One region of the Pseudarthrobacter oxydans genome, then DNA from elsewhere that is predicted to be linked to it. Evidence: predicted binding sites of a transcription regulator. Region 1 holds the regulator's gene; each other region holds the start of a gene.

Region 1 (7,251 bases):
GCCGATCAGCCCGCAGTACATGGCGGATTTGATTTCCTGGGGCGCCATCGGGGCCCGCACCACCGAAAGCCAGATCCACCGGCAGCTTGCCTCGGGCCTGTCCATGCCCATCGGCTTCAAGAACGGGACCGACGGCGACCTCCAGGTAGCCATCGACGCCTGCGGCGCGGCGGCGGCCGCCCAGGCCTTCCTCGGCATTGATGGCGACGGCCGGGCCGCGCTGGTGTCCACCGCCGGAAACCCGGACGCCCATGTCATCCTCCGCGGCGGGCGCAAGGGACCGAACTACTCTGCCGCCGACGTGGAGGCTGCCTCGGCAAAGCTGGCAGGCAAGCAGTTGAACCCCCGCCTCATCGTCGACGCCAGCCACGCCAACAGCGGCAAGAGCCACCACCGCCAGGCCGAAGTGGCCATGGAGATCGGCGCCCAGCTGGAAGACGGCGGCACTTCGGCCCAGGCGATTGCCGGTGTCATGCTGGAAAGCTTCCTGGTGGGCGGCGCACAGAACCTCGATGTTGCCGGGCACGCCGCGGGACGACCGGAGCTGGTGTACGGGCAGAGCGTCACGGACGCCTGCATGGAGTGGGATGTTTCGGTCTCTGTCCTGGACCAGCTGGCCGCCTCCGCCCGCAAGCGGAGGGAGTCGGCTCTCACTAAATAGGGGATGAAATAGGGGACCGTACTACTTTCACTTCTGCCACAGGAACATCTAGAGTATCTAGATAGGTGGTTGGTGGATGGCTCAGCATCGGAACACCGCATTGGCATGAACATGGGGTCACTGTTGTCCATCCGTCAGCAAAGGAATATGGGAAATGTCGCCAGAACAGAACTTCTCAAACGCGAAGTTCCTCACCGTGGCTGAAGTCGCCCAGGTTATGCGGGTCTCCAAGATGACCGTGTACCGGCTGGTCCACTCCGGCGAAATGCCGGCAGTGCGCTTCGGACGCTCCTACCGCGTCCCGGAGCAGGCGGTGGAGCAGTACCTCAAAGGTGCTGTGGTGGACGGCCACACCGAGACCGCCTGACAAGCTTGTCCATAGCCGCCTCCCGGAAGCGGTACCCTGTTAAGGAACGTTTTACGTCATTGTAAGAATCTGTCAGTTGTTCAGTTCGTAGCTCTGTCCACGAACCTTTTCCATCAGACAGGTACTGCATCTAGTTTGTGAGGAACTTTCGTGGGTTCAGTTATTAAGAAGCGTCGCAAGCGTATGGCCAAGAAGAAGCACCGCAAGTTGCTTCGCAAGACCCGTCACCAGCGCCGCAACAAGAAGTAGCAATACTTCGAACTGCGTGGAAATGCCCGCCGCCTTCCGAGGTGGCGGGCATTTCTGTTGGCGCTGCCTAGACGCGGGGGCCCCGGATGCGGGCGAACCCCTTCCAGAGACCGTAGACGGCGCCGCAGGCCGTTGCCGCTTTGAGCCCGAGCGTGGCTGCGCGGCGGCCTGCGCGGAAGTCGTAGACGGGCCAATTGTTGTCCCGGGCGTGCCGGCGCAGACGGGCGTCCGGGTTTATGGCCACGGGGTGGCCCACCAGGGTCAGCAGGGGGATGTCGTTGTAGGAGTCGCTGTAGGCCCAGCAGCGCATCAGGTCCAGCTCTTCGGCGTCGGCAATGGCCCGGACGGCAACGGCCTTGGCGGAGCCGTGCAGGATGTCCCCCACCAGCCGGCCCGTGTACATGCCGTCATGTATTTCGCCCACCGTTCCCAGGGCTCCGGTCAGTCCCAGCCGGGTGGAAATCACGGTGGCCACTTCGATGGGTGTGGCGGTCACCAGCCACACCCGGCGGCCAACCCGCAGGTGCTGCTCCGCCAAGGCCTTGGCGCCGGGCCAGATCCTCGAGGCGATCATCTCGTCGTAGACCTCTTCGCCCAAGGCTTTTACGTCGTCGACCGTGATCCCCGCGGCGAGGGTCAGGGCGGAGTCGCGCACCGCATGGACGTCGTCGATGTTCTCGCCGCGGGCCACGAACTTGAACTGCTTCCAGGCAAAGCCGGCAGCCTGGGTCATGGTGAAGGCGCCGCGCTGGTGCATCTTCCGTGCAACGTGGAAGAGGCTGGCGCCGCGCATCAGGGTGTTGTCCACATCGAAGAACGCCGCCTCGCCGGGCTGCGGCGCAGCAACCGGCTTGGTGACTACGGCGACGTATTTCTCAACGGGCATGCAGTTGAGTCTAGTCAATCCACTCTTCATCCCACTGCGGTGTCACGCCGGACGTCGCCGCGCCCGGGCAACGGGGATACCGTTAAGGCATGGCCTCACCGCGCGTCCTCCTCATCACCAAAGCAGACTGCCACCTTTGCGAAGACGCGCGCGACGCCGTCGGGCGGGTTACCGCATCGCTGGGACTTGAGTGGGACGAGGAGTTGGTGGACCACCAGCCGGAACTCCGTGAACGCTATGCGGAAGAAATCCCCGTGGTGCTGGTGGACGGGGTGCAGCGCGATTTCTGGAAGATCGACGAAGCCCGCCTTGAACGCGTGCTCCGGCAGGCAATGGCGCAGTAGGGAGCAGCACCTTGTGATGATGCGGACATCGGCGTCACCTGCTTTGTTGGCAATGCTGATGGGGCTCTAGAGTGGTGTCACGACGCAATGCGAGGGAGGAGCTGGTGGCTTCGCTGGATTCAACTCCCCAGGCTGTCCCGGACCTGCCGGGAGCCACGGGCACGGCGGGTAAACAGATTCCGCCCGCTGCCGTGGCACGGCTGACCCTCTACCTGCGCGCCCTCAACACCCTGCTCTCCGAGGGGGTGGAGCGGGTCTCCTCAGAATCCCTCGCCGAGGCCTCGGGCGTCAGCTCCGCAACCCTGCGCAAAGACCTCTCCCACGTTGGTTCGTATGGAACCCGCGGTGTGGGCTACGAGGTGCAGTACTTGAGCCGGCACATCGCGGCCGCCCTGGGACTTACGCACGACTGGAAAGTGGCGATCGTGGGTGCCGGCAACCTGGGCAAGGCCCTGGCCCGGTACGGCGGCTTTGAATCCCGCGGCTTCGACGTAGTTGCCATTTTTGACGCGGACCAGATGGTGGTGGGCAACGAAGTGGGCTGGCTGCGGGTCAGCGACGTGGCCGACCTGGAAGCGGTGTTGCACCGGACCGGGGCCAACATGGTGGTGCTGGCACTGCCGGCCGCCGTGGCCCAGGATGTTTGCGACCGCGTGGTGGCGGCCGGCGTCCGCAGCGTCCTGAGTTTCGCCCCCGTGATGCTCCAGGTGCCGGAGGGGGTCAACCTCCGCAAGGTGGACATGGCAACGGAGCTGCAGATCCTGGCCTACCACGCACAGCGGGCGCAGGCCCCGGGCCAGACCGCCTAGGTTCCTTCGCGGTTCCGGCTGCTTTTCGGGACCCACGCCCGCAGGGTGGTTGGTGCCTGGACTACCGGCCGTACGGGTTGCCCATGTTGCCGCCGTACGGATTGGCGAACGGCTGCTGCCGCCGGAAATACGGAGCGGCACCAGGCAGGTAGAGCAGCACAATGGCCGCGATCCCCAACAACGTGCCGATGGTCGCGAAACTGGGAGGGCCGAAGAGGCCCAGGACGGAAAGTGCCGCGAAGACGGTGCCCAGGATGCGTGCCCAGTTCTTGCCCTTGCGGACAAAGAATGCCACCAACAAGTACAGCGCCAGGCCGATGATGGTGAAAACCACCAGGGTGCCGGCGATGACACCCTTCATATCCTCGTACGTGACTCCGGCGCCGGTGCCCTGGACCTGGCTGTCGAAGACATCGCGGAACCGGGGATCATCCAGCGTGGTGAGGCCGGCAAGCGCGGAGGCAACGAAGATGGCGGCAGAGGCGATCAGCAACCAGAACGAAATGTTGACCAGCTGGGGAACGCCCGTGCTTCCGGACGGCTGCGGCTGCTCCGACGGGTATTGCGCGTAGGGTGACTGCCCGTACGGCTGCTGCCCGTAGCCCGGAGCCGCCGGCGGGTTCTGGCCGTACTGCGGCGCGTTTTGCCCGTACTGGGGTGCGCCGGACTGCTGGCCGTACTGCGGGGCGTTCTGCCCGTACTGGGGCGCGCCGGACTGCTGGCCGTACTGCGGGGCGCTCTGCCCGTACTGGGGTGCGTTCTGGCCGTACTGCGGGGCGCCGGACTGGGGTGCGTTCTGGCCGTAGCGGGGACCCTGCGTGCCAGGCTCGGAGCCGGACTCGGGATCGTTTGGAACGGGAGGCGGGACAGGGGGAGTACTCATGGGCGTTCCTTTTGCATGTCGGGTTCCAGGTAGGCTGCCGGGAATGGTCCTGTGCCCTACCCCCAGCATGGCTTAAGTCCACCGTACTCCGGGGCGGGCGGCTTGTGGGTCATTCGGAAGAGGTATTCCCGCGCCGTCCTGCTGCGGCAAAGAAGGCCTGCGAACGGGGCAGCCAGAGAAGGACAGTGGCGGCCAGGCTGATGAGGAAGGCAGCCCAGTTGCCAGCCTGGCCCACGCCCATGGCCCCGTTGGCGACGGCCAGGACCAGGGTGATGCCGGTGAGTGCCGTCAGGCCCAGCCGTGCCCGGTGCTTCCCCTCTTTCATGGCGAGGGCGAACACGATCTGGGCCGCCCCCACGCTGGCCGCCAGCAGCATGAGCAGCAGCACCTGGGTTGCGGCTCCCGGCGCAGCAGCGAAGAGCACCAGGGAGGCCAGCATGCCGAGGAGTCCCCCCAGCAGGCCCAGGATGCCGCCCACGAACCAGATCCAGAACGAAACCTTGAGTTCGGTGGGAAGGGCCGCCACCGCGAAGATCCGGGCGAAACCGGTCCGGGGCGCGCTGGGAGAGTTGCTCATGGCCCTCACTGTAAACCCCTCCGGCGAGGGGGGAGTGGAGTCGGGAGTTAAAAGGAGGCACCCCGGCACCGGACTGCGGACGTCCAGTGCCGGGGTGCCGGCGGGAAAGGCGATTACGCTGCGGGAGCGATGAAAGCCAGTTCCAGGTTGATGGCCACCTTGTCGCTCACCAGGACGCCGCCGGTCTCCAGGACAGCGTTCCAGGTCAGGCCGAAGTCCTTGCGGCTGATGGTGGTCTCAGCGGAAACGCCGGCGCGGGTGTTGCCGAACGGGTCCACGGCCACGCCGTTGAACTCGGTGTCCAGCGTGACGGGGCGGGTGACGCCCTTGATGGTCAGGTCCCCGGTCAGCTCGTAGCTGTTGCCCTTGGCCACCAGGCCGTTGGAGACGAAGGAGATCTCGGGGAACTTCTCCACGTCGAAGAAGTCCTCGCCCTTGACGTGGCCGTCGCGGTTGGCATCGCCGGAATCGAAGCTGGCCGTGTTGATGGTGGCGTTGATCTTCGCGCCGGCCACATCCTCAGGGAGGTCCAGGGTTGCTGCGGCTTCCTTGAACTGGCCGCGGACCTTGCTGATGCCCGCGTGGCGGACGGTGAAGCCGATCTCGCTGTGGGAGTTGTCCAGGGTCCAGGTGCCGGTGGTGACGTCTGCGGGAAGTGCCATGATTTTGCTCCTTGTGTGTGCTGTGAGGGTTCTGCTATTGAAGCTTCATCTGTTGAAGTATCAACTAACTGCTGCATCCAGTATAAACATGCATTTGCATGTTTCATTCCCATCTTCGGAACATTTCTTCAAAAACTTCAGTTCTACTCTGTGTAGAAGATTTCGGATCGCACGCCATCTTTGAGAAACTGGTAAACATGCCCCAAGCCACTGTCCATTTGCTCCGCCACGGCGAGGTCCACAACCCTGACGGCGTTCTGTACGGAAGGCTGCCCGAATTCCACCTCTCCGAGCTGGGGCAGGAGATGGCGCGCATGCTCGCCGAGCACTTCCGCCGCCGCGCCGCAGCCGGCGCCCGCATCACCTACCTGGCAGCGTCGCCGCTGGACCGTGCGCAGGAAACTGCACGGCCGACGTCGGACGCCCTGCACCTGGAAATCCACACGGACGAGCGGATCATCGAGGCGGAGAACTACTTCGAGGGCATGAAGGTCACCAAGGCGGAGCTTCGCCGGCCCAAGCACTGGCCCCGGCTGGTCAACCCGCTGCGGCCCTCGTGGGGCGAGCCCTACAGGAACCAGGCCTCCCGGGTGATGGAAGCGGTGCAGGATGCACGGCTGCGCGCCATCGAACTGGCAGCCGGGGACTTCGGAACGGACGGGCCTGAAGCGATCATGGTCAGCCACCAGCTCCCCATCTGGGCCACCCGGCTGAGCGCCGAGGGCAGGCCCCTGTGGCACGACCCCCGGAAGCGTGAATGCACGCTGACATCCATCACGTCGCTGGTGTTCGACGACGGCGGCGCGCTCCTGCGCGTGCAGTACAGCGAACCGGCGGCTTCCCTACTTCCGGGTGCGGCAAGCACCCCTGGAGCCTAGTAGTGACCGACAGTAATGAAAGGAACGGGCTGCCCCCTGCGCCCGTCACCTCCCGCCGCAGCCTGCTTGCTGCCGGCGGCCTCGCCCTGACCGCCCTGGCCCTAGGGCTGTCCGGCTGTGCGCAGGAGGACGCCCTGGCGCAGCAGGCCAAAGCGGGGGACAACAAGAACTATGTGGCCGGGGACGGGTCCGTCACGGAGTTCGCCGCCGGAGACCGCAAGTCCGCCATCCAGGTCAACGGCACCCTGTTCAACGGCACCGCGGTTGCGCCCGCCGACTTCCAGGGCAAAGTGACAGTCCTGAACTTCTGGTTCGCGGCCTGCGCCCCCTGCCGGGTGGAAGCGCCCATCCTGGAAGAGCTCCACCAGGAATTCACGGACCAGGGCGTGCAGTTCTTCGGCGTCAACCTCCGGGACGAGAAAGCCACGGCAGAGGCGTTCGAGAAGAACTTCAACCTGACCTACCCGAGCTTCGACGACAAGGGCGGCGGCGTCCTCCTGGCCGTCTCCGGGCTGGTTCCGCCCGGCGCGGTTCCCACCACCCTGGTGCTGGACAAGCAGGGCCGCGTGGCCTCCCGTGTCCTGGGCGAAGTCCAAAAGGGCACCCTGAAGGCCCTCATCGCTGCCGCCGTGGCAGAGTAGCGGCGGCCCGGACCGTGAACAGCCCCTTCGCCGAAGCCATCCTGAACGGCTCGCTCCTCCTTGCCATTCCCGTGGCACTGCTGGCCGGACTGGTTTCCTTCCTCTCGCCCTGCGTCCTGCCCCTGGTTCCCGGGTACCTGGGTTACGTCACCGGGCTGAGCGGCGTGGACCTGGAAAAGCAGAAGCGCGGCCGGATGCTGCTGGGCATTGGACTGTTCGTGCTCGGCTTCTCCGTGATCTTCGTCCTGCTGGGGGGTGCCTTCGGCCAGCTGGGAACCCTCATCACGGGCACGC
Region 2 (7,251 bases), 950 kb from region 1:
TGACCGATATTTGGCGGGCCACATAGTGGCAGCGGAAGGATTTATTCTTGGGAAGCCAGGTTGCGGCATCGCCGGCACCCTTCTGCACGTTTGCCGGGCCGTCCGCCGCGATCAGGTTCAGCGGATCGTTGGCCAGGCTCTGGCGCTGCTTGGCTGTCAATCCCTGGGCACCCTTCTGCCACGCGTCACCCAAGGCCACGACGTGGTCTATTTGGACTGCCCGGCTGCTGTCGGAGCCCCGCCGGAAGTCCAAGGGCTGCCCGGTATAGGGCTCGCGGAAGGAGCCCCCTGCCACCCGGCACGTGGAACCTTCCATGAACACCACGGCGGTAAGGTCACGCCTGAGCATGTCGTTGCGGGTGTCGCACCCGTTCCGGTCCACGTCCAGCCACGCCTGGCCGAACGCTTCGCGGTCGTACTTGTCCTTCGCGGCCCGGCCCTTGACGGGAAGCCGTTCCAGCGCGGTGACGGCAGTACCGGAGGGCACGGGGTGCACCGGCACAACGGGCTTCATCCAGGCAGGGTCGAACACTGGGGCTTCGGTGGGGCCGGAGGCCGCGGGCTCCGCCAAGGCAAACTGGCCGGCAGTAAAGAACCAGGACAGTGCCGCCAGCGCACCGACGGCGGCCACTGCCAGGATGCCCCACGCCTGCCGCGAGCGACGGCGGGCTCGCCGGTAGGCGGACCAGCTCACAGTCATGGGGACCCGGCCCCTTCTCGGACATCATGCACCAGAAGAGCCTAGGCCGCCTCCCGTGTCGCCCCGTTGTTTTCCACAGTGTGGAGGGCAAGTGGCGGCGCTGGTGGAAGTGTCCGCGCGGGGGTTACTGCTCGCGCATCACCCTCCGGAGGTCCTCCTCGGCGATGGCCAGCAGTCCTTCCAGCTGGCGCACCCGATCCTCGCCGACGTCGCCCGTCTTGTAGGCGGCGCGGGCGCCCTCAAGCAGCCGGACGGCCTCCTTGTGGTTGGCTTTGGCGACGTCGAGGGCGTGCTCAAGGGTTGTTTCGTGCTGAAGTGTCGAATTTTTGTCCATGCCACCAGTGTGGTCCCGTTTCCCGGCTGATTCCAGCAGAATCAGCCGGGAACTCGCGGGACCGGCGGCCCCGGCCTAAACGGCGATCGCTGCGAGGGCCGCGGCGGATTCCTTTGCGGGGAAGGACGGCGGGTTGACCCCTGCCATTTCCTCCATCACGCGGACCACCTGGCAGCTGTAGCCGAACTCGTTGTCGTACCAGACGTAGAGGACGACGTTTTTGTCTGTGGACACAGTGGCCAGGCCGTCCACGATGCCCGCGCGGCGGGAACCGACGAAGTCAGTGGAGACAACTTCGGGTGAGTCGATGTAGTCGATCTGCTTCCGCAGGTCCGAGTGCAGGGACATCTCGCGGAGGTAGTTGTTGATCTCGTCCTTGGTGGTCCCGTTCTCCAGGCGGAGGTTCAGGATCGCCAGGGAGACGTCAGGGGTGGGGACCCGGATGGAGCTGCCTGTGAGCTTCCCGAGCAGCTCAGGCAGTGCCTTGGCCACGGCTTTGGCGGCACCGGTCTCCGTGATGACCATGTTCAGTGCGGCGGAGCGGCCGCGTCGGTCACCCTTATGGAAGTTGTCGATCAGGTTCTGGTCGTTGGTGAAGGAGTGCACCGTCTCCACATGGCCGTGCACGACGCCGAACTTGTCGTTGACGGCCTTCAGCACCGGCGTGATGGCGTTGGTGGTGCAGGACGCGGCGGACACGATCTGGTCAGTGTCCTCTATGGTGCCGTGGTTGATGCCGTGGACGATGTTCTTCAGGTCGCCCTTGCCCGGCGCGGTCAGGAGAACCCGTGCCACGCCCTTGCTCTGCAGGTGCTGGGACAGCCCTTCCCGGTCACGCCAGCGGCCGGTGTTGTCCACCACCAGGGCATTGTTGATGCCGAAGGCGGTGTAGTCGATGGTGGCAGGGTTGTCCGAGTAGATGACCTGTACCTGCACGCCGTTGGCCGTGATGGTGTTGGCTTCCTCGTCGATCCTGATGGTCCCTTCGAAGGACCCGTGGACGGAGTCGCGGCGCAGGAGGCTGGCACGCTTGGAGAGATCGTTGTCAGCGCCCTTGCGGACCACGATGGCGCGCAGGCGGAGGCCATGGCCGCCGCCGGCCTTTTCGATGAGGAGGCGGGCCAGAAGCCGGCCGATCCGGCCAAAGCCGTAAAGCACCACGTCGGTGCTGGTGCGGTCGTCGCCGCCGCGCTTGCCCACAACGTCGGCAAGTTCCGCGCGGAGGAATTCTTCCAGCGTGGCGCCGCTGCCCTCTTCCTTGAACTTCTGGTTCAACCGTGCGATGTCGATCGCAGCAGCACCGAGCTCCAGGCCGGCCAGGGTGTTCAGCAGCGGCGCGGTCTCCTCCAGGAGCAGCTCGTCCTTGCTCATCCGGCGTGCAAAACGGTGCGCCTTGAGGATGTTCATGGTGGACTTGTTGATCAAACTCCGGCCATGGATGCTGGTGACCACGTTGTTTTCGCGGTACAGCCGGCCGATCACCGGAATCATGGCCTCGGCGAGGGCCTCCCGGCCCATCCACGTATCAAGACAAGAATCTGACGTCTGGCTCACAGAAATACCTTCCTCGGTTCAGCCGTGTACGTCCTCGTACACGGATGTCGGCCACCACATGTTGTGCAGGGGCACCCGCGCCTGCAGGGGTCGGCCCCCAGGCGCCTGGATCGCGTGCAAAGAAAAACCGCCGGCTGCGAACGCAACCCCGGCGGAAGAACTCCTGCGTCCGGTCTCCATTCTAAGTTGGCCGGCCCCCCTGAACCGGCCGGAACCACGTGAAATCACTCACAGGGAACGGCCTTGCGTCCGGGGCATCAGTTGTGGATGGCCGAATAGAGATTGAGGCTGGCCGAAAACACAACCCACGAAAAATAGGGCAGCATCAGGAGGCCGGCAGCCGGGCTCACCGGACCGAACCGCACAACGAGGAAGGCGAGGGACGCCGCCAGCCCGGCAATCACCAGGAAAGCAGCCCAGAGTGCAGCGGCTCCAAATACCGGAAAGAGCCCGAAGAAGGCCAGCGGCCACGCGGCGTTGAGCACCAGCTGGACAAGGTACCCGGCCAGGGCGCCTCCCCTCAGCTCCCCTTTCCGCCAGACGAGCCAGGCGGCAACCGCCACCCCCGCGTAGAGCAGCATCCACATGCTCCTGAACATCCAGCCCGGCGGCATCCAGGGAGCCTTGACCGACCCCGCGAACCAGCCGCCGGAATTCAGGATGATGGGGACCGACGCCAAGGCCCAGGCTGCAGCGGAGAGCGCAAGGAACCCGGCCAGGGCAACAGCCTGCCGTCCGCGGGCGGAACCCTGCGGTTGGGCGGCTCCATAGCCGGAGGGCGGGTCAATATTTGCGGGCACGGTTCAGGATCCCCAACACAACTCTCAAGGTCAAACCGGAATGGGTGGATGGGTTGACCGATACGCCGGGTTCTGTGCTCCCGCCACGTTGCCGGTGCGGGAGTAGCGGCCATCCATCTACGAGCGCCGTTGCCGGCGCCCTCCAGCGGCCTACCCGGACACTCGGGCGGGCAGCCCTCAAACGTGTCCTGTCTGGCCTTGCTCCGGGTGGGGTTTACCTAGCCTTCCCGGTCACCCGGGAAGCTGGTGGTCTCTTACACCACCGTTTCACCCTTACCTGGTTCGTGCCGCTTTCAAACCGGCGCGACCCAGGCGGTCTGTTCTCTGTGGCACTGGCCTGCGGGTTACCCCGAGTGGGCGTTACCCACCACCCTGCCCTGTGGAGCCCGGACGTTCCTCGAGCCACTTGCGTGACGCGCGGCCGCCTGGTCAACCCATCCAGGTCCAGTCTACCGGCGCGGTGCCGCATTCCCTGCGCCGGTAGGATCGGACGGTGCTGATTCTGCTCCCCCCTTCCGAAGGCAAGACGCCCGCGATCCGTGGTTCCGCCGTCGACTGGCCTTCCCTGAGCTTCCCGGACCTGAACTCCTGCCGCGCCAAGGTGCTCGACGCACTGGGGGCGGTGAGCGCGCACGAGGACGCCCTCGCGTTGCTGGGGGTCGGGGCCTCGCTGAAGGACGACGTCGACCGCAACACCCGGCTCCACGCTGAACCCGCGGCTCCCGCCCACCAGATCTACTCCGGCGTGCTGTACGACGCACTGGGCTACAAGACGCTCACCCCTGTGCAGCGGCGCAAGGCAGACGAGTCGGTGCTGGTGATCTCCGCCCTCTGGGGCGCCATCCGCTTCGGGGACAGCGTGCCCGCCTACCGGCTGTCAATGGGGACGGCGCTGCCCGACGTCGGCCGCCTCGCCTCGTTCTGGAAGCCGCACCTGTCCAGTGCACTGGCGCCGCTCACCGAGGGGCAGCTGCTGGTTGACTGCCGGTCCAGCACCTACGCCGCAGCGTGGGCGCCGCCGGCGGCGCAGACCGTTACGGTCAACGTGTTCACCGAAGTGCAGGGCGTGCGGAAAGTGGTGAGCCATTTCGCCAAGCACACCCGCGGCGAACTGGCGCGGCACCTGCTGACCCGGCGGGGCAAGGCTCCAGCGACGCCGTCGGACCTTGCAAAGGCCGCCCGGGAAGTGTGGCAGGCAGAGCTCGTGGACGGGTCAGCGAAGAAACCCCACGCGCTAAACATCATCCTGCCGGGCTGATTCCCCCGCCCCTCCCCAACTAGGTAGCGCTAAGTGTCGTTATGAGCCGCCAAAACGACACTTAGCGCTACTTAGTTGGGTCAGGCCCATTCCTCCGAGCGGACCAGGATGGCGCCCGAGTCCGGGCAGAAGACGATGTCGTCAGCGGCGGCTGCCTTGATCTCGGCCAGGTCGCCGGGGCTCAGCTTCATGCCTGACGCTTCGGACGTGCCGTGGAACAGCCGGGCGGCGCCCACGCCCCGCTTGGCGAGCGTTTTTTCGTAGACGGCGAGCAGGCCGGCGTCGAGCCCCGCAGCGAATTCGGCGCGCCGGGTGCGGAGCCCGCTCGCTTCCGCCTCCACCTCAGCCAGTTCCGCATCCAGCTCGGCGCGGATGGTGCCGAAGGATCCCTGGATATCGTCCACAATCCCCTGCTGCGCCGCCTGCCTGGCGCGAAGGGAGTCCAGCCGCTCCATTACCTCGAGTTCGATGTCCTCAAGGTCCGAGCGACGCTTGTTGAGCGAGGCGATGTCCTTCTGGAGGGCCACCAGGTCCTTGGACAACCCGGTGCCGCTGTTCAGCCGCGCCTCGTCCCGCTGGATTCGCGAGGCGACCTGTTCCACGTCCGCCTCGGCCCGCTTCAGTTCGGCCTCGGCGTCATGGACAGCCACCTTCGCCGCACCAAGCTCGCCATTGGCAACAGACAGGGCCGCCTCAAGGTCCTTGATGCGGGGATCGTTTTCCAGGGAGCGGCGGCGGTTGGCGAGCGACTTAAGCTTGGCGTCCAGCCCCTGCAGCTCAAGCAACTTCAACTGTTCCGCCGGTGCTGCCTTCGCCACATTTACCTCCGCTTGATCCCTACCGGCCGGGGCCGGGCACCTGATCGGCGCTTCCTAGACTCTAGCGCGTGGCCTGCTCCCCCGCCTCGCTGCGTCGCCACCGGACCTCGCATTCAAGGCCTAGCCCGGGGTCAGGATGAAGTCCCAGGGATCGCTGTTGGTAGTGCTGACCCGGATTTCAACGTCATGGCCCTGGTCGGCGAGGACATTGCCCAGCGCAGCCGCAGCGGCAGGCAGCCACAGCCACTCGCTGGCGAAATGGGACACATCCACCAGGTAGGGCCGGCCGTTCAGGGCGGCCTCCCGGGCTTCCGACGCCGGGTGGTGACGCAGGTCAGCGGTGACATAGACGTCCGCGTTGCTGGCTCTGACCTCATTGAAGAGGGAGTCCCCGGCACCACCGCATACGGCGATGCGCCGGACCAGGCCGTCCTTGTCGCCGGAAACCCGCACTCCCCCGGCAACGGACGGGAGGATCCCGAACACGCGGGCCGCAAAATCGCCGAGGGTCATGGCCTCCGCCAGGTCCCCCACCCGCCCGATGCCCTCTTCCGGGAGGCCGTTTGCGGCCACCGTGAGCGGGGCGGCGTCCTGGAGGCCGAGCGCGTCGGCGAGGACGTCGGATACGCCGCCGACGGCGGAATCACCGTTGGTGTGGACGGTCAGCAAAGCGGTGCCGGACTCGATCAACCGGTGCACTGCCCGGCCCTTGGGGGTGGTGGCGGCGACGCTGGTGACGCCCTTCAGGAGGAGGGGATGGTGTGTGATCAGGAGTTCCGCGCCCCACTCCACCGCCTCCTCAATGACTTCCAGGGTTGGGTCGACGGCGAACATCACCTTGGTGACGGGCGCGGAGGGATGGCCTGCCACCAGTCCCACTTCGTCCCAGTTCTCTGCCAGGGATTCGGGCCACAGCTCTTCCACGGCCAGGAGCAGTTCACCCAGGGTGGGCGCCTCCGCGGACTCCGCTGCCCCAGGCCCGCCGGAGGGTGCGCCGCCGTTGCCAGTGCCGCCGTCGATGTTGTCCGGGCCGGTAACGTCGGTGTCCGCAGGTTCCATAGTCTTAGTTTTACCCCATCGGGCCGTCCGGACCGCACGTTTACAGCCGCCGCCCCTGGACGGCCCGGGAATCTTCCCGCGCCCCCAACCATTGAAGAGGTCATGAAAACTTTTGTTTTAGGCGGAGGCTGCTTCTGGTGCCTCGACGCCGTTTACCAGAAGACCAAGGGCGTCAGCTCGGTGGTGTCCGGCTATACCGGGGGCCACGATCCGCAACCGGACTACTACTCGGTCTGCAACGGCACCACCGGCCATGCCGAGGTTGTTGCCGTGACGTTCGACGAGGAGACCATCCCGGCGGAGGTCATCCTGGACATGTTCTTCGCCCTGCACGATCCCACCACGCTGAACCGCCAGGGCTACGACGTCGGCACCCAGTACCGTTCGTCGATGTTCTATGAGACCACCGAAGAGAAGATCCTCTTTGAAAAAGCGATCGACCGGAACCAGGCACTGTGGGCCCATCCGATTGTCACGGAGGTCAGCCGGCTGCCCCGCTTCCATGTCGCGGAGGAGTTCCACCAGAACTATTACGCCAAGCATCCAGAACAGGGGTACTGCCAGGTGATCATCAACCCCAAGCTCGCCAAGGCCAGGAAATATTACTCTGCATGGCTTAACGCTTAGCCACGCTTACGCGGCCTCGTTAGGCTGACCTCAGTATTCACCCCTCAGAGATAGGCGTATGTACATGGCACGGATCTATGACGATGTGACACAGCTGGTCG
Region 3 (7,251 bases), 1.5 Mb from region 1:
TGTCCCGTTCACCGAGGTGGTCAAACTCAGCGACGAGGACGCACTCTGGCTCTATCCGCGGTTGTCACTGGAGGACATCTCACAGCACATCCTGGACCTTGGGGCCGGACTCGTCGCCGTCACCATGGGAGCGAAGGGATCCCTGCTCACCACGGCGGGCGCGCAGGTGGCCGTCCCACCGGTCACGGCCGAGGTGGCGGACACCATTGGTGCCGGCGACTCCTACATGTCAGCCCTGATCTGCGGACTCCTCATGCGCGGGTCGGACGGGCTGGCGCCGTCCGTGCTGGAGTCGCTGGGCCGGATGGCCTCCCGGGCAGCGGCCATCACGGTCAGCCGCCCCGGCGCCAACCCGCCGACGGCAGAGGAGCTGCAGGCCGAGCTCCCGCAGCATCAAACAGTGGCACCATGAGAAACAGGACACAAAGGGAAGAGCCCATGCCAAGCAACAACTGCTACGACGTCACCACGTGGCCGGTCGGCAATCCGGCCAAGGACGTCGGTGAAGTCATCAACAGCATCATCGCCGACGTCAAGGAACGGCAGGCCGCCACCGATGTGAACGACGGCGGAAAGCCGGGCGCAGTGATCTACATTCCGCCGGGGGACTACCACCTTCGCACCCAGGTGGTGATCGACGTCAGCTTCCTCCGGATCGAGGGCTCCGGGCACGGTTTCACGTCGTCGAGCATCCGCCATAACGTGCCCGAAGACGAATGGCCGGACCTGCACGAGTTGTGGCCCGGCGGGAGCCGGATCATTGTGGACCTTCCCCCTGCCGAAAACGGGGAGGAGGCCAAGGGCGCAGCCTTCTACATTGAGCGGAGCGGGAGCCCGCGGATCAGCTCGGTGGAGTTCTCCAACTTCTGCATCGACGGGCTGCACTTCGTTCCGGACGGCTCCGGACTAAAGGCGGAGAACACCTACGTCAACGGCAAGACCGGCATCTACGCCGCGACTGCCAACGACTCGTTCCGCGTCACCGGCATGGGGTTCGTCTACCTGGAGAACGCCCTCACCATCTACAACGCCGACGCGCTTTCCATCCACGACAACTTCATCGCCGAATGCGGAAGCTGCATCGAGCTGCGCGGCTGGGGACAGGCATCAAAAATTACCGACAACTTGGTGGGAGCTGGCCCCAAGGGCCACTCGATCTACGCTGAGAACCATGGTGGCCTCCTGATCACCGCGAACAACGTGTTCCCCCGTGGCGCGAGCAGCGTCCACCTTAACGGTGTGACGCGGTCAAGCGTCACCAACAACCGCTTGCACTCGTTCTACCCCGGGATGGTGGTTCTCGCGGAGAGTTCGGAAAACCTCGTGGCCACAAACCACTTCCTGCGTGACCATGAGCCGTGGACGCCCTTTGTGGGAGTGGACAATGGACTGGACGACCTCAACGGGCTTCTCCGGGTCAGCGGCAGCAACAACACTGTTGTCAACAACCACTTTTCGGAGGTCATCGACTCGGAGAGCATCCGCCCGGCAGGGGCGACGCCCGTCATCATCCGGCTTACGGCGGGGGTGGGCAACTTCGTCTCCAACAACCATGTGGTGGCGAAAGACGTTCACTCCACGTCAAGTGATTCCTGCTTCGAGGCTCAAGTGGACGCCCTGCTGACCACCGAAGAGTCGGAAGGATTCGCCGTTACGGCCGTCATGGTCGATCCCGCATCATCTCGGAATACCATCCTTGATTCCGGAAGCGACGCCCAAGTCATTGCAGACAGGGCTGTTAATGCCTTTAGGGCTACACCCTCGATCGGATTCTAGGCGGCACGCAGTAAATGAGGTCTCCTCGTCCGAGGCGGTTTTGCTTTGTGGTCGGTTGAGTTCTCTCGCCGCGGTTAGAGGAGGTCGTGTTTGAGTAGCGTCAGCGCCGCTCGGGGAACCCGCCTCGTTCAGTTTGTGTTGCCTGCACACGTGGCCGGGCTCCACAGGCCCCGTTCTGCAGTACGGGCGGCCTGTTCGGCCTCACGGAACCTGTCCTGGTATTTGTAGGGGGTCTCATAGGTGTATTCGTGGGCGAACCCTTCGGCCACCATTTTTTCGTTGACGAGTACGCCTGCAGATTGCCAGACGTAAGCCAGCGTCCGGCCGTAACGGTCGCGGCGACTCTGGCTGGGATCGTATTCCAGCCAGACCTGGGTTTCGTCCATGAGTTCGGTGGCTCGCCGGGATGCTTCGAGTCCGAAGCACTGGACCGTCTTCCTTGGATCGCTGACTTCCGGGGTGTCAATGCCGATGAGGCGGACGCGGGTCGATTTTCCATCGATGGTGACTCGGACCGTGTCCCCGTCAGTGACAGAGGTCACGGGAAAGGGTCCTTCCGCCCGTGTTGGCAGGGTCCGGTCAGGCGCCGGCGTGGTTGGATTCGGGCCGTTTCCCGGTAGGGAGCACCCGGCCAGCGAAACGGCGAAGAGGGCAGCTGTCGCCGTCGTGCGCCAGGCGGCCCGTATTCGGGTGGCCATCGGATGGCACTTTCAGTCGCAACAGTCGGGCCAGATTTGGTCTGCCTCTTGAAGGCCGTTGCCGGAGGTCCATGTCGGCGGAACAGCGGATGGAGCCCGCCGCCCCGTAACGGGGTAACTGATGCGGGTCGACGCATTGGCTTCGCCAGTGCGCGAGGGGCTGCCGAGGGCATTCAGCGGTGCGATTCGTTTCACGTCAGGCTCCCGCGGTGAACCGTGCCGCTACCGCCGACGACGGAGGCGACGTCCGGTGTGGGTGCTTGATTCATGGCTACTCCTGTTCCGCGCATCCAGCTGGGTGCCTGCTGGACCAGTGGCTCGGTGCGGCTGGTGCTGCTGCTGGGTTAACCATGCCGCGGCTGGATCAAGACTTCCCATGGTTTTGCCCAGCTCAGGTGAAATTCTTGGGCAGGGACACCCTAGGGGCGCCTTCGCCGGGTACTCGCCGGTCCGCTTTTATGATCCTGCATGGTCCGGACGCTCCAGCAGCCGTGAGGCGGAGTATCCGATGACCAGGCCCCAGAAGGCTGCGTGGATGTTGAACAGATCCAGGCCGGAGATGGTCACCACGAAGGTCACCAGCGCTCCCAGGGTGAAGGTGGTGGAGAAGGCGGTCACGAACGCCTGCTGGAGTGCCCGCAGCATCGCGATTCCGCCCAGGACCAGGACGAATTCCTTGGGCGTGGCCAGCATCAGCCGGGTCAGGGTGGGAGCCAGCGCTGCGCAGCCCAGTGCGAGGCAACCGTAGGTCACCGCCGCTGTGTACTGCCGTTCCTTAACTCCCGACGACGTCAACAGGGCGTTCGTAGGGCCCGTCACGCATGCTGATACCGCGCCTAAGCCGGCGTTCAGCAAGGAGAACGCGCCGGACACGATGGCGAAAGCGTTGACGGGCGGCCGGTGTCCTGCGGCCCGAAGCACGGCGATGCCCTGGCCGTTCTGGACGAACAACACCGTCAAGGCCAGGGGAACCAACAGTTCCAGCTGCGACGCCCACGTGAACACCGGAGGGGTGAAGGCCGGGACGGCCAGGAGCGGTCCCGGCTCCCCGGGAACATACTGCCCGCTGACCGCCACCGCCAGGCAACCGGCCACCAACGTCCCCAGGACCGGGGGAAGGAATTTCCCCAGGGCCGGCACGGCGGTCAGGAGCAGGAAGGCGCCCACCATCGGGGCGGCGACGGCCGGATTGGCCTGGCTTGCGGAGATGATGTCCGTGCCGAAGCGGAGGAACACGGCGGCGACCATGGCCATGACGATCGGCATGGGGATCATCGCCATGATCCGACGGACCACTCCGGTGGCGCCCAGGGCCAGGACGAGCAGGCCGGCTGTGAAGAACGTGCCCACCACTTCCGCGAAGGAAAGATGGTGCAGCGACGGCCCGAGCAGAACCGTGCCTGGAATCGACCAGGCGAACCCCAGCGGCTGCCGGTACAGCAGCGACATGATCAGTGTCGCTGCTCCGCCGGAGAACAGGATGCCGAAAACCCACGAGGCGAGCTGTTCCTGGCTCAGCCCGCCTGCTGCCCCGACGGCGAGGGTGACGGCGATGGGCCCGGAGGCGGTGAAGACCAGGCCAATGGCACCGTTGGACAGGTAGGTCGGCGCCACGTCCCGAAGGAAACGGCGTGGTCCGGCGGGGCGGCGTCCGGGCCGTTCCAGCAGCGGTTGCCGCGCGGGCGGCATCTCCGCGGCCGACAGTCCGGGAGCCGGCCCTCCAGTGACGGGTTCTGCTGCGGCTTCCGGCTGGGCCGCCGGGTCCTGGCGGAAAGTGGGCATCCTGGCTCCTGGCTGCGTGGTTGGAACAGGCAGGCGCCCCGAAGATGCAGCTCCGGGGCGCCATGTGGCCGGGTCCTGGCGCCCGGCCTCAGACAGTAGGGGCAAAGGCCTACTTGGTCTCGCCTTCCTTGGCGAGGACGTAGTTGTACACGGCGTCCTCTCCGGCCCCGCCGTCCGTGCGGGGTTTGGGGTCCAGCATCAGTTCAGGCTTGACGGCCGAGGCGATGTCGTCAGCGTTGTGCGGGTCGCCCGGGAAGTAGAGCTGCTGGGTGACGGGCTGGTAGCCGGGTGCCGATACCTTGATGTGGATGTGGGCCGGACGCCAGGCGTGCCAGCCGGCCGCCTCAATGAGCTGGCCGCAGGCGCCGTCCGTGGGGATCTGGTACGGCGCCGGACGCATGGTGTTGATTTCAAAACGGCCTTCGTCGTCGGCTTTGACCGTGGCCCGGAAGAGCCACTCCGGCAGGCCCGGGGCGTACTGCGAGTAGAAGCCGGCGGCGTCCGCGTGCCAGATCTCCACCTGTGCGCCCTGCAGGGCATTGCCGTTGGTGTCCGTGAACTGGCCGGTGAAACGCAGGGGGGTGCCCTCTTCGCCGTCGCGCATGAGGACGGTGGCCGGCGTCGCAAGCTCCGGCGATCCGGGCACGTAGTACGGGCCTTCAATGGTGCCCCTGGTGCCGGGGCGGTCCTGGGAGTTGACGTCCTCGACCGTGTGCTCGAGCCACACGTCAAGGAACAGCGGCCACTCACCGTCGGTACCCACCTTGATCAGCCAAGCCTTCAGCGCGTTGTACTCCTCGTAAGTGACCTGGTGCTCAACGACGATGTCGTTGGCGGCCTTGATGAGCGCGCCGGCCAGCAGGCTCACGCGCTCCTTGGGCACGCGCAGTTCCGAAAGCTTGCCGGAAGCGGCGAAGCGTTCGGTGGCCTTCGAGCCGGCTTCAACGGCTGTGCCCTCGTTCTCGTTCCTGGTATCCACTTGGGTCTCAGTCATGGCGGTCTCCACCTTCGTCTTTGAAATTGGGGCCCAGAAAGGTCTCCTGGACCCGCCGCAGGACGCCGGTGCAGAGTGCCTGCCGATCGTGGCGTCGCGTGATGTCTGTCTCATCGTAGGTCCGAAGATAATGACGAAACAAATATTGATAATGCTGCTTTTTAGTCATGATCGATACATAAAGACACCCTTGGTCGACCCTAGGTGTTTGCCTGATGTGAGACCAGTCACGAGGGGGAAGAATTGCCTCTAACGTCCACCGCCGGCAACGACGCCAGCCCGGACCTCCCGCCCATCCGTCCAGCAATCTCCAATGAGGGAGCACGCCATGACCGAGAACCTGATCCATGCCCGCGAGGTCCTTGCCGACGCCGTGATCGACGACCGTGAGAACGGCATCATCCGGGCCAAGCGCGAAATCTTCACCGACCAGGAGATCTTCGAACTTGAGATGAAGCATATTTTTGAAGGCAACTGGGTGTACCTGGCCCACGAGTCCCAGATTCCCAACGTAGGCGATTACTTCACCACGTACATAGGCCGCACCCCGGTGATGATCACCCGGGACAAGGACGAGAAGCTCAACTGCATCGTCAACGCCTGTTCCCATCGCGGCGCCATGCTGTGCCGCCGCAAGACGGACAACCGCACCACCTTCACCTGCCCGTTCCACGGCTGGACGTTCAAGAACTCCGGCGAGCTGCTGAAGGTCAAGGATTCCCGGAACGCCGGCTACCCCGAGACCTTCAACAAGGAAGGATCGCACGACCTCACCAAGGTGGCCCGCTTCGAGTCCTACCGCGGCTTCCTGTTCGGCTCGCTGAAGGCCGACGTGCTGCCGCTCGAGCAGCACCTGGGGGATGCCACCAAGGTGATCGACTCGATCGTGGACCAGTCACCCGAAGGCCTGGAAGTGCTGCGCGGCTCCTCCACCTACACCTACGACGGCAACTGGAAGGTCCAGGCCGAAAACGGCGCCGACGGCTACCACGTCACGGCCGTGCACTGGAACTACGCCGCCACCACGGCCCGCCGCAGCGCCGGTGACTCGGCCAACAAAACCAAGGCCATGGATGCCGGCAAGTGGGGCAAGGTCAAGGGCGGCTTCTACTCCTACGACCACGGGCACCTGCTGCTGTGGCAGGAGTGGACCAACCCCGAGGACCGTCCGCTCTGGGACCGCCGGGAGGAACTGGTCCAGAAGTACGGCGAGGAGATGGCCAACTTCATGATCAACATCTCGCGCAACCTGTGCCTGTACCCGAACGTCTACATCATGGACCAGTTCTCCTCGCAGATCCGCCACTTCCGGCCGATTTCCGCGGACCAGACCGAGGTGACGATCTACTGCATCGCACCCAAGGGCGAGTCCCAGGAGAACCGTTCCAAGCGCATCCGCCAGTACGAGGACTTCTTCAACGCCACCGGCATGGCCACCCCGGACGACCTGGAGGAATTCCGCTCCTGCAACAAGACCTACTGGGCCACCAGCGCCCCCTGGAACGACATGACCCGCGGCTCCACCCACGAGATCGCCGGCCCGGACGAGCAGGCCCAGGCCCTGGGCATGACCAAGGTCATCGCCTCCGGAGTGCGCACCGAAGATGAAGGGCTCTACCCCATCCAGCACGGGTACTGGAAGGAAGTCATGGACCGTGCCCTGGCGGAGGAAGAGGAGCGTTCCGCGCTGGCCTCCGTCCCCGCCTCCGCCTGACAGAGCCCACCGGAACCACAGAGAGCGCAGACACAATGACCAGCCTGACCCAAACCGCCCCGGTCCTCAAGGCCGCGGAGGACATTGCAATCCTCGAAACCGTCCGTGCCTTCCTTTACCGGGAAGCCCGCCTGCTGGACGACCGCCAGTTCGATGAGTGGCTCGAGTGCTACCACCCCGACTCCGAATTCTGGATGCCGGCCTGGGACGTGGATGACCAGCTGACGCAGGACCCGCAGAACGAGATCTCCCTGATCTACTACGACAACCGCGGCGGCATCGAGGAC
Region 4 (7,251 bases), 1.7 Mb from region 1:
CGATCGAGTCGTCGCCGATCAGCGCGAACGGGCCCACCGGGATGGAGCCGCCGAACTCATCGCCCATCATGGTCAGCACGCACGGGATGGCCTCCCCCCTCGCAGCCCAGGCGGTGGCGTAGGTGGAGTGGGTGTGCACCACGCCGCCCACCTCCGGCATGTGCCGGTAGACGTAGGCGTGCGCTGCTGTGTCCGACGACGGAGACAGCGGCGGGTTGCCCCAGTCCACCGTGCCGCCGCCACCGACGTTGGTGCCCCTGACGGGCGTGCCGTGCAGGTCGGTCACGATCATCTGCTCCGGGGTCAGGTCCTGGTAGGCGACCCCGGAGGGCTTGATGACCATCAGGTCGGTGCCCGGCACCCGGGCGGAAACGTTGCCCGCGGTCCACACCACCAGTTCGTAGCGGGTCAGCTCGGCATGCAGCGCGCACACTTCTTCACGGACCCGGGCGATGGTTTCCAGGATCCCGGTTCCGGTTCCATTCCCTGCACTCATGCGGACACCTCCACGGCCGTTTCGGCGGCGGAGCCGGCACCGGGCAGGGCGGTCCGGGCAGCTTTGCGCTGGATGGCCTTGAGCCGGTGCATCACGTCGTTGCCGCCGCGGCCAAAGTAGTCGTGCAGGGCCTTGTACTCCTGGAAGAGTTCCTCGTAAGCGGCCACGTTTTCCGGGATGGGCGTGTAGACCTCACCGGGTTCGGAACCCATGGCGGCGGCAGCTTCCCGGATGTCAGCGTATTCTCCGGCGGCGACGGCGGCGTGGATGGCGGATCCCAGGGCCGGACCCTGCTCCGAGCCGATGGTGGACAGCTGAAGGCCGGTGGCGTCCGCGTAGATCTGCATCAGGAGCCTGTTCTTGAGCAGGCCGCCGGCCACGATGAATTCCCTGACCGGAACCCCGGCGTCGCGGAAGGCGTCCACGATGGTGCGGGTTCCGAAGGCCGTGGCTTCCAGCAGGGCGCGGTAGGTGTCCTCGGGCCTGGTGGCGAGGGTCTGGCCCACCACGATGCCGGACAGCTCATGGTCCACCAGCACCGAGCGGTTGCCCGAGTGCCAGTCGAGTGCGATCAGGCCGTGCTCCCCGATGGCCTGCCGCGACGCCAGTTCGGTGAGGTACTCATGGATCCCCAGCCCGCCGTCCCTGGCAGCCTGGTGGTATTCGGGCGGGACGCCGTACTTGGTGAACCAGCCGAAGATGTCCCCCACGCCGGACTGCCCGGCCTCGTAGCCCCACAGGCCCGGCACGATGCCGCCGTCCACTGCCCCGCACATTCCCGGCACTTCCCGCAGTTCGTTGCCGTTCATGACGTGGCAGGTGGAGGTGCCCATGATGGCCACCAGCTGGCCGGCTTCCACTGCCTTGGCGGCAGGGACCGTGACGTGGGCGTCAACGTTTCCCACGGCCACGGCGATGCCCTCCGGCAGCCCGGTCCAGGCTGCCGCCTCCGCCGTCAGGGTGCCGGCGGCGTCCCCCAGCCGCCCGATGGCGTGCTCCAGCTTGGAACTGACAAAGTCCTTGAAGTCCGGGTTCAGGGCGGCCAGGAAATCCGCCGAGGGATACCGCCCGTCCTGGTAGATGCCCTTGTAGCCGGCGGTGCAGGCGTTGCGGACGTAGCGGCCGCACAGCTGCCAGACGATCCAGTCGGCCGCCTCCACCCAGTGGTCCATGGCGGCGTAGGCCTCCGAATCCTCTTCCAGCAGCTGCAGGCCTTTGGCGAACTCCCACTCGGAGGAGATCAGGCCCCCGTACCGCGGAAGCCACTCTTCGCCCCGTTCGGCGGCCAGCCGGTTGATCCGGTCGGCCTGCCCTTGGGCGGCGTGGTGGCGCCAGAGCTTCACGTAGGCATGCGGCCGGTTGGCATAGCCCGGCAATTCGTTCAGGGGCGTGCCATCGGCCTTGACGGGCACCATGGTGCAGGCGGTGAAGTCGGTGGCAATACCGACGACGGCGGCCGGGTCGATCCCCGCGGCGGCCACCGCGGCGGGAACGGCTATGCGCAGGACGTCCCTGTAGTCGTTGGGCACCTGAAGCGCCCATTCCCCGGGAAGCCGTGCTCCGTCGTCGCCCGCCACGTCTTTGGGCAGGGAGCCGGTCACCACTGCATGGGGATACTCATGGACGGCGCTGCCGAGCTCCTTGCCGTCGCGGACCCGCACCACCACGGCACGGCCTGACAGGGTTCCGTAGTCCACCCCGATCACGCAGTGGTCGGGGTGGACGTCGGAGCTGGAAGTGAACAACGCAGCTGGCATGGGGTTGCCTCCATCCGGGAGGCAGAGGCCTCATTACCGGTTTTGTAGGGTCAGGGTCGAGCTAAGTGCTGCAGCAAGTGTGAACGCTAACAAAGAAGAAGTCAATGAGGTCAAAGGTTTTCGGAGTTTCCGCGAGGACACTCTTGTTAGCGTTCACAAATTCATCTATATTGACCGGTTCCGGATCACGTCCGGGACCCGGGGGTCCCTCACGTACGTTAGGCGCCCGCGGCACTTCGCCCCCTGCTGTCCCGGGCATGGCTTACGGGCATTGTTCAGGGCGCTGCCGCGACTCCGGTAGCAACATCCGCCGGCGAGCGCTGCCGACGGCTGAGCAGGATAAAGGGAGCCGCAATCAGTTGCACTGCCCCACCCACGGCCAGTGAAGCCGGGTAGCCGTAGAGGTCCGCGGTCCGGCCGAGCAGCGGCTGCACCACCACTCCCCCGGCCGAGCCCAGCAGGGAATCGAAGCTCAGCACTGTGGCACGCTGCTTCGAGGCAATCATGTCGTTCAGATATGCCTGCCGGACGGGCGTGCCGGCCGAGGACACGATTGCCCAGAGTGCCAGGAGCACCAACGCCAGCCAGAAGACGCTGGTGAACATGAGCACCACCAGGATGAGTGCACTGGCCACGTTCGTGGCTATCAGCACGCTGGTCCGCCGCCGGACCAGTTTCCGGACCCGGGGCGCCATCCATCCGCCGACGACGTCCGCTCCTGCCACCAGGGCCGCCGCCAGGCCCGCTATGGCATAGGCCCGCGGGTCTCCGAAAAGCTGAAGCAGGTAGGGCTGCAGGGCATAGAAAACGTAGATGCCCACCCCTTCGGTGAACGGGGCCGCCAGCATGATGAAGCGGACGGGCGGGTTCTTCAGTCCGTTGTCCACGGATGCCCGCAATACTGCCCGGGTGGCCTGCAGCGGATGGGCCGAACGTTCAGGCGTGAAGCCGACGTCGTGCATGAGCAGGAAGGCCACGGCGAACATGGCGGTGAGCACGCCCACCCGAACGAGGAACGGAACACCGAGGTTGCTGGCCTGGGCAATGACCCCGCCGGCCACGGAGCCCGCCAGCATGGCAACGCCGGAGACCATCTGCCCCCGGCCAAGCACCGTTTCCAGCCCGCCTTCGTAACCGGCGAAACTCAGGGCGTCCACCAGCCAGGCCTCCACTGCGCCGGAGAAGAAGGTGAAGCCCAGGCCCAGCAGGACCGAGACCACGGCCCACCACCAGAACGGGGCTGAAAACTGCCACAGCAGGTAGTACAGGAAGGTGGACCCGGCCAGCGTGAGTGTGCCCAGCAGGAAGGAAACCCGGCGGCCCCAACTGTCCGCCACTACTCCGGTCGGCACCTCGAACAGCACCATGCCGGCCGTAAAGAAGGCATTCGCGGCAAAGGTCTCCAGGTTGCTTAGGCCCGCATCCAGCAGGAAGAGCGTGTTGATGCCCCAGATGAACGAGGCCGCCAGGGTGTTTCCCAGGGTCAGCGTCAGGTAGACGCGCTGGATCTTCCTGGCTGCGTCGTTCATGGCAGGTGCGGCTACGGGGTGCTGAAGCTGGCGGGTACCGGATCATGCCGCAGGTACCGGCGGCGGAAGCGCCCGGATCCCGCGGTGAGGGCCCGCAAATCGACGGCATAGCGCAGCAGTTCCTGGTCCGGGACTTCAGCGCTGATTTCGGTCAGGCCGTCACCGGAGGAGGTGGTTCCGGTGAGCCTGCCGCGCCTGGCGGACAAGTCACTCATCACGGACCCCACGTGCTCGTCCGTCACAGTGATGACCACCGATGACACCGGCTCCAGGAGTTGGATCCGCCCTGCTGCCGCCGCCTCGCGCAGGGCCAGCGCCCCGGCGGCCTGGAATGCGGCATCGGAGGAATCCACGCTGTGCGCTTTGCCTCCCGTGAGCGTCACCCGCAGGTCCACCACCGGGAAGCCCGCGCTGACCCCCTTTTCCATCTGGGCACGGACGCCCTTCTCCACGGACGGGATGAACGTCCCCGGGATCACGCCGCCCACCGTCCTGTCCACGAATTCGAAGCCCCCGCCGCGTGGCAGGGGTTCCACGTCAATATCGCAGACAGCATATTGCCCGTGGCCGCCGGACTGCTTGACGTGCCGCCCATGGCCGGCGGCGGGGGCCGAGAAAGTTTCACGCAAGGGCGTCACCACGTCCACCGTATGCAGCTTCACGCCCTGGTCCCGCAACCTGTCCAGCACCACCTCGGCGTGGGCCTCCCCCATGCACCAAAGGACGAGCTGATGCGTTTCCTGGTTCCGTTCCACCCGCAAGGTGGGATCGCCGGCCGCGATCTTCCCCAGGCTGCGCGCCAGGGCGTCTTCGTCACTGCGCGAATCAGCCTCCACGGCCACGGGCAGCAGCGGCTCGGGCATCTCCCAGGTGGCCAGCAGCAGCGGCCGGTCCCGGCCGGAGATGGTGTCTCCGGTTTCGGCGCTTCCCAGTTTCGCCACCGCGCAAATGTCCCCCGCCACGCAGTGCGGGACAGGCCGCAGCGAGGCACCGAGCGGGGAGTAGAGGTGCGTAACGCGTTCGTCCGTGTCGTGGTCCTGGTGGCCGCGGTCGGCCAGGCCCTGGCCGGTAACGTGCACCGGAGCATCCTCCCGGAGCGTGCCGGAGAAAACCCGGACCAGGCAGATCCGGCCCAGGAACGGGTCGATGGAGGTGCGGACCACCTCTGCCGCCAACTGGCCCTCCGGATCGCAGGACAAGGGCCCGGCGGGCGCGCCCGCCAGGTCCGTCACCTCGGGCACCCGGCCGTCCGACGGAGGCGGGAAGGCCCGGACCAGGACCTCCACCAGTTCCGCGGTCCCCAGTCCGCTGACGGCCGACGTGGACAGGACGGGGAAAAAGGACCCGCGCTCGACGGCGGTTTCCAGGTCAGCGACAAGGACGTCGGTTTCGATGTCCTCGCCTGCCAGGTAGCGGTCCATCAGGGTTTCGTCTTCGCTCTCGCCGATGATCCCCTCGATGAGGTCCCCCCTGGCGGCACCGACGGCCGCAAGTTCGTCGGGGGTCGCTTCGCGCATCGTTGCGGACAGCTCCCCGGATGAGTAATCGCTGACCGTCCCGGACAGCAGGCCGAGCAGGCCGGTGACCTCAGCGCCCGTCCGGACCGGAACGTACAGCGGCAGGACGCCCTCGCCGAAGGACTTCCGGCAGGCGGCCAGGACGCCGTCGTAATCTGCCCGCGGGTGGTCCATGCGGGTGATGGCGACGGCACGGGGCAGGCGCATGTGCTCGCATTCATCCCACAGCGCGGTGGTGGTGGCGTCGATTCCGTCGACCGCGGACACCACGAACAGGGCGGCATCCGCGGCGCGGAGTCCTGCACGGAGTTCGCCGATGAAATCCGGGTAACCCGGGGTGTCCAGGAGGTTCACTTTGATGCCGTCAACCAGCAGCGGCACCAGCGACAGGGTCACTGAGCGCTGCTGGTGGACCGCGGCGGGGTCGGAATCGCTGACGGTGGTCCCGTCCGGAATGGATCCCTTGCGGGTGATCATGCCGTTGGCAGCGAGCAGCGCCTCGATCAGCATGGTCTTCCCGGCACCTGAATGGCCTACAAGCGCCACGTTCCGGATTTTGGCGGGCTCCTCTGCTGCGATTCCGGCGGAGGCATCGGCACGTCGGGACTCGGGTCCGTTCCTTCCGGCCGCTGTCCTGGCTGAGTCCTTGGTGCCTCTGACCGACATGGGAACCTCCTGGCGCCTTCGCCATCCAACCGGGCTGAACATGTCCTCTGATTCGACACCCTGCAGGGGCTGTACGGCAAGGGCAGGCAGAAGGGAAATTACGAGCCGCGGGCCTTCCGCGTAGCCGCATCGTTGGCCTTCTGGATGGCTTTGACCAGTTCGTCCTTGTCCATCTTCGAACGGCCGTCGATGTGCAGCTCCTGCGCGAGCTTATAGAGATGTTCCTTCGAGGCGTTCGCGTTCACGCCGCCCGCGGTGGGCTCGGAGGACCGCACGCCCCCTTCGGCCCGTTTGTCCGAGGGGCCGCGTTTTTCCTTCGGCTCCCAGTGGTCGCCCACCTTCTCGTAGCTGTGCTTGAGCGAGGCGTAGGCTGCCCGGGCGGCCCTTTGCTCGTCATTGTCGTAGCTCTCAAGGGCTGAATCGTAGGTTTTGGCGAACGTGTCCTGGGCCTTCCGCCCGGAGCGCTGCAGGGTCGAGGGCAGCTCATCCTTGCGGGCGTGGCCGTTCTTTCCGGTCTTGGGCATGGCACCCACACTCCTTTTATCAGCAGGCTGATGTTCGGGATAGAACCAGCTTAGCCGTCCGGAGAGGAGAGGGTAGTGGAGCCCCCTGTCGGATTCGAACCGACGACCCCCGCTTTACAAGAGCGGTGCTCTGGCCAACTGAGCTAAGGAGGCGTGCCCCTGCGGGCTGGCGCCTGAACGGCGCTAGATAAGGTTAGCCCAAGTGGCGCCGGTGGTAAAAACGCCCGCGCCAAGGCCCCATACCGGCCTTAAAGACGGCGGCCCGTTCCGGGAAGAATCCGGAACGGGCCGCCGATGTGCCGTTGGGCTCTTAGGCCTTGGCGTCGATGGCCGCCTGGATCTCGGCGTTCAGGTCCGAGGCGCCGTCCCACTTCTTGCCGTCGATGAAGATGGTGGGCGTCCCCGAGATGCCGGAGTTTGCGGCAAGGTCGGTGGAGTACTTGACGTAGGGACGGAAAGTCTTGTCGTCCACGCAGCTGTTGATGTCTGCGCCAACGTCGCTGGCCAGGGACTTCAACTTGTCATCAGACAGGCCGGCTCCGCCCTCGGCGGGCTGGTTGTCGAAGAGGATATTGATGTAATCCGCGTACTTCCCGGGGGCCTTGTCTGCAACGCACGCGGCGGCGTTCGCGGAACGTGAGGAGTAGTTGGTGCTGGACTGGCGGTCCAGGAAGCCCAGCGGCCGGTACTCCATAGTGATCTTGCCTTCATTGCGAAGGCTGGTCAGGGCCTCGTTGTATGTTTCCTCGAACCGGAGGCAAA

Evidence for each region. The regulator Rex, encoded in region 1, represses fermentation and respiration genes when NADH is low (regulators of the CRP and FNR family bind a similar motif). The targets are predictions, from matches to a motif close to CTTGTGAANNNNTTCACAAG.
Region 2: a site for Rex is predicted at 2,804-2,823, ahead of SMD14_RS11885 (glyceraldehyde-3-phosphate dehydrogenase). Genes of this name have one in related genera too.
Region 3: a site for Rex is predicted at 5,465-5,484, ahead of benA (benzoate 1,2-dioxygenase large subunit). Genes of this name have one in related genera too.
Region 4: a site for Rex is predicted at 2,394-2,413, ahead of araB (ribulokinase). Genes of this name have one in related genera too.

What each region holds. Positions count from the first base shown of each region.
Region 1 is NZ_CP139438.1:3,591,987-3,599,237, reverse strand. It holds gene SMD14_RS16460 (3-deoxy-7-phosphoheptulonate synthase) at 1-661, shown strand, start outside; gene SMD14_RS16455 (helix-turn-helix domain-containing protein) at 816-1,028, shown strand; gene SMD14_RS16450 (30S ribosomal protein bS22) at 1,179-1,277, shown strand; gene SMD14_RS16445 (HAD family phosphatase) at 1,345-2,163, opposite strand; gene SMD14_RS16440 (glutaredoxin family protein) at 2,253-2,507, shown strand; gene SMD14_RS16435 (redox-sensing transcriptional repressor Rex) at 2,612-3,316, shown strand; gene SMD14_RS16430 (hypothetical protein) at 3,378-4,199, opposite strand; gene SMD14_RS16425 (hypothetical protein) at 4,309-4,776, opposite strand; gene SMD14_RS16420 (YceI family protein) at 4,890-5,438, opposite strand; gene SMD14_RS16415 (histidine phosphatase family protein) at 5,636-6,316, shown strand; gene SMD14_RS16410 (TlpA family protein disulfide reductase) at 6,319-6,957, shown strand; gene SMD14_RS16405 (cytochrome c biogenesis protein CcdA) at 6,972-7,251, shown strand, end outside.
Region 2 is NZ_CP139438.1:2,638,929-2,646,179, forward strand. It holds gene SMD14_RS11875 (HNH endonuclease family protein) at 1-700, opposite strand, end outside; gene SMD14_RS11880 (hypothetical protein) at 825-1,034, opposite strand; gene SMD14_RS11885 (glyceraldehyde-3-phosphate dehydrogenase) at 1,110-2,552, opposite strand; gene SMD14_RS11890 (TspO/MBR family protein) at 2,846-3,388, opposite strand; RNA gene rnpB (RNase P RNA component class A) at 3,434-3,825, opposite strand; gene SMD14_RS11900 (peroxide stress protein YaaA) at 3,882-4,646, shown strand; gene SMD14_RS11905 (C4-type zinc ribbon domain-containing protein) at 4,727-5,464, opposite strand; gene SMD14_RS11910 (Nif3-like dinuclear metal center hexameric protein) at 5,585-6,523, opposite strand; gene msrA (peptide-methionine (S)-S-oxide reductase MsrA) at 6,626-7,150, shown strand; gene cysK (cysteine synthase A) at 7,215-7,251, shown strand, end outside.
Region 3 is NZ_CP139438.1:2,076,362-2,083,612, forward strand. It holds gene SMD14_RS09395 (carbohydrate kinase) at 1-412, shown strand, start outside; gene SMD14_RS09400 (right-handed parallel beta-helix repeat-containing protein) at 439-1,776, shown strand; gene SMD14_RS09405 (thermonuclease family protein) at 1,905-2,318, opposite strand; gene SMD14_RS09410 (benzoate/H(+) symporter BenE family transporter) at 2,931-4,256, opposite strand; gene catA (catechol 1,2-dioxygenase) at 4,366-5,250, opposite strand; gene benA (benzoate 1,2-dioxygenase large subunit) at 5,579-6,964, shown strand; gene benB (benzoate 1,2-dioxygenase small subunit) at 7,000-7,251, shown strand, end outside.
Region 4 is NZ_CP139438.1:833,720-840,970, reverse strand. It holds gene SMD14_RS03900 (L-ribulose-5-phosphate 4-epimerase) at 1-496, opposite strand, end outside; gene araB (ribulokinase) at 493-2,253, opposite strand; gene SMD14_RS03890 (MFS transporter) at 2,529-3,782, opposite strand; gene SMD14_RS03885 (elongation factor G-like protein EF-G2) at 3,794-5,965, opposite strand; gene SMD14_RS03880 (ChaB family protein) at 6,064-6,489, opposite strand; tRNA gene SMD14_RS03875 (tRNA-Thr) at 6,566-6,642, opposite strand; gene SMD14_RS03870 (thioredoxin domain-containing protein) at 6,800-7,251, opposite strand, start outside.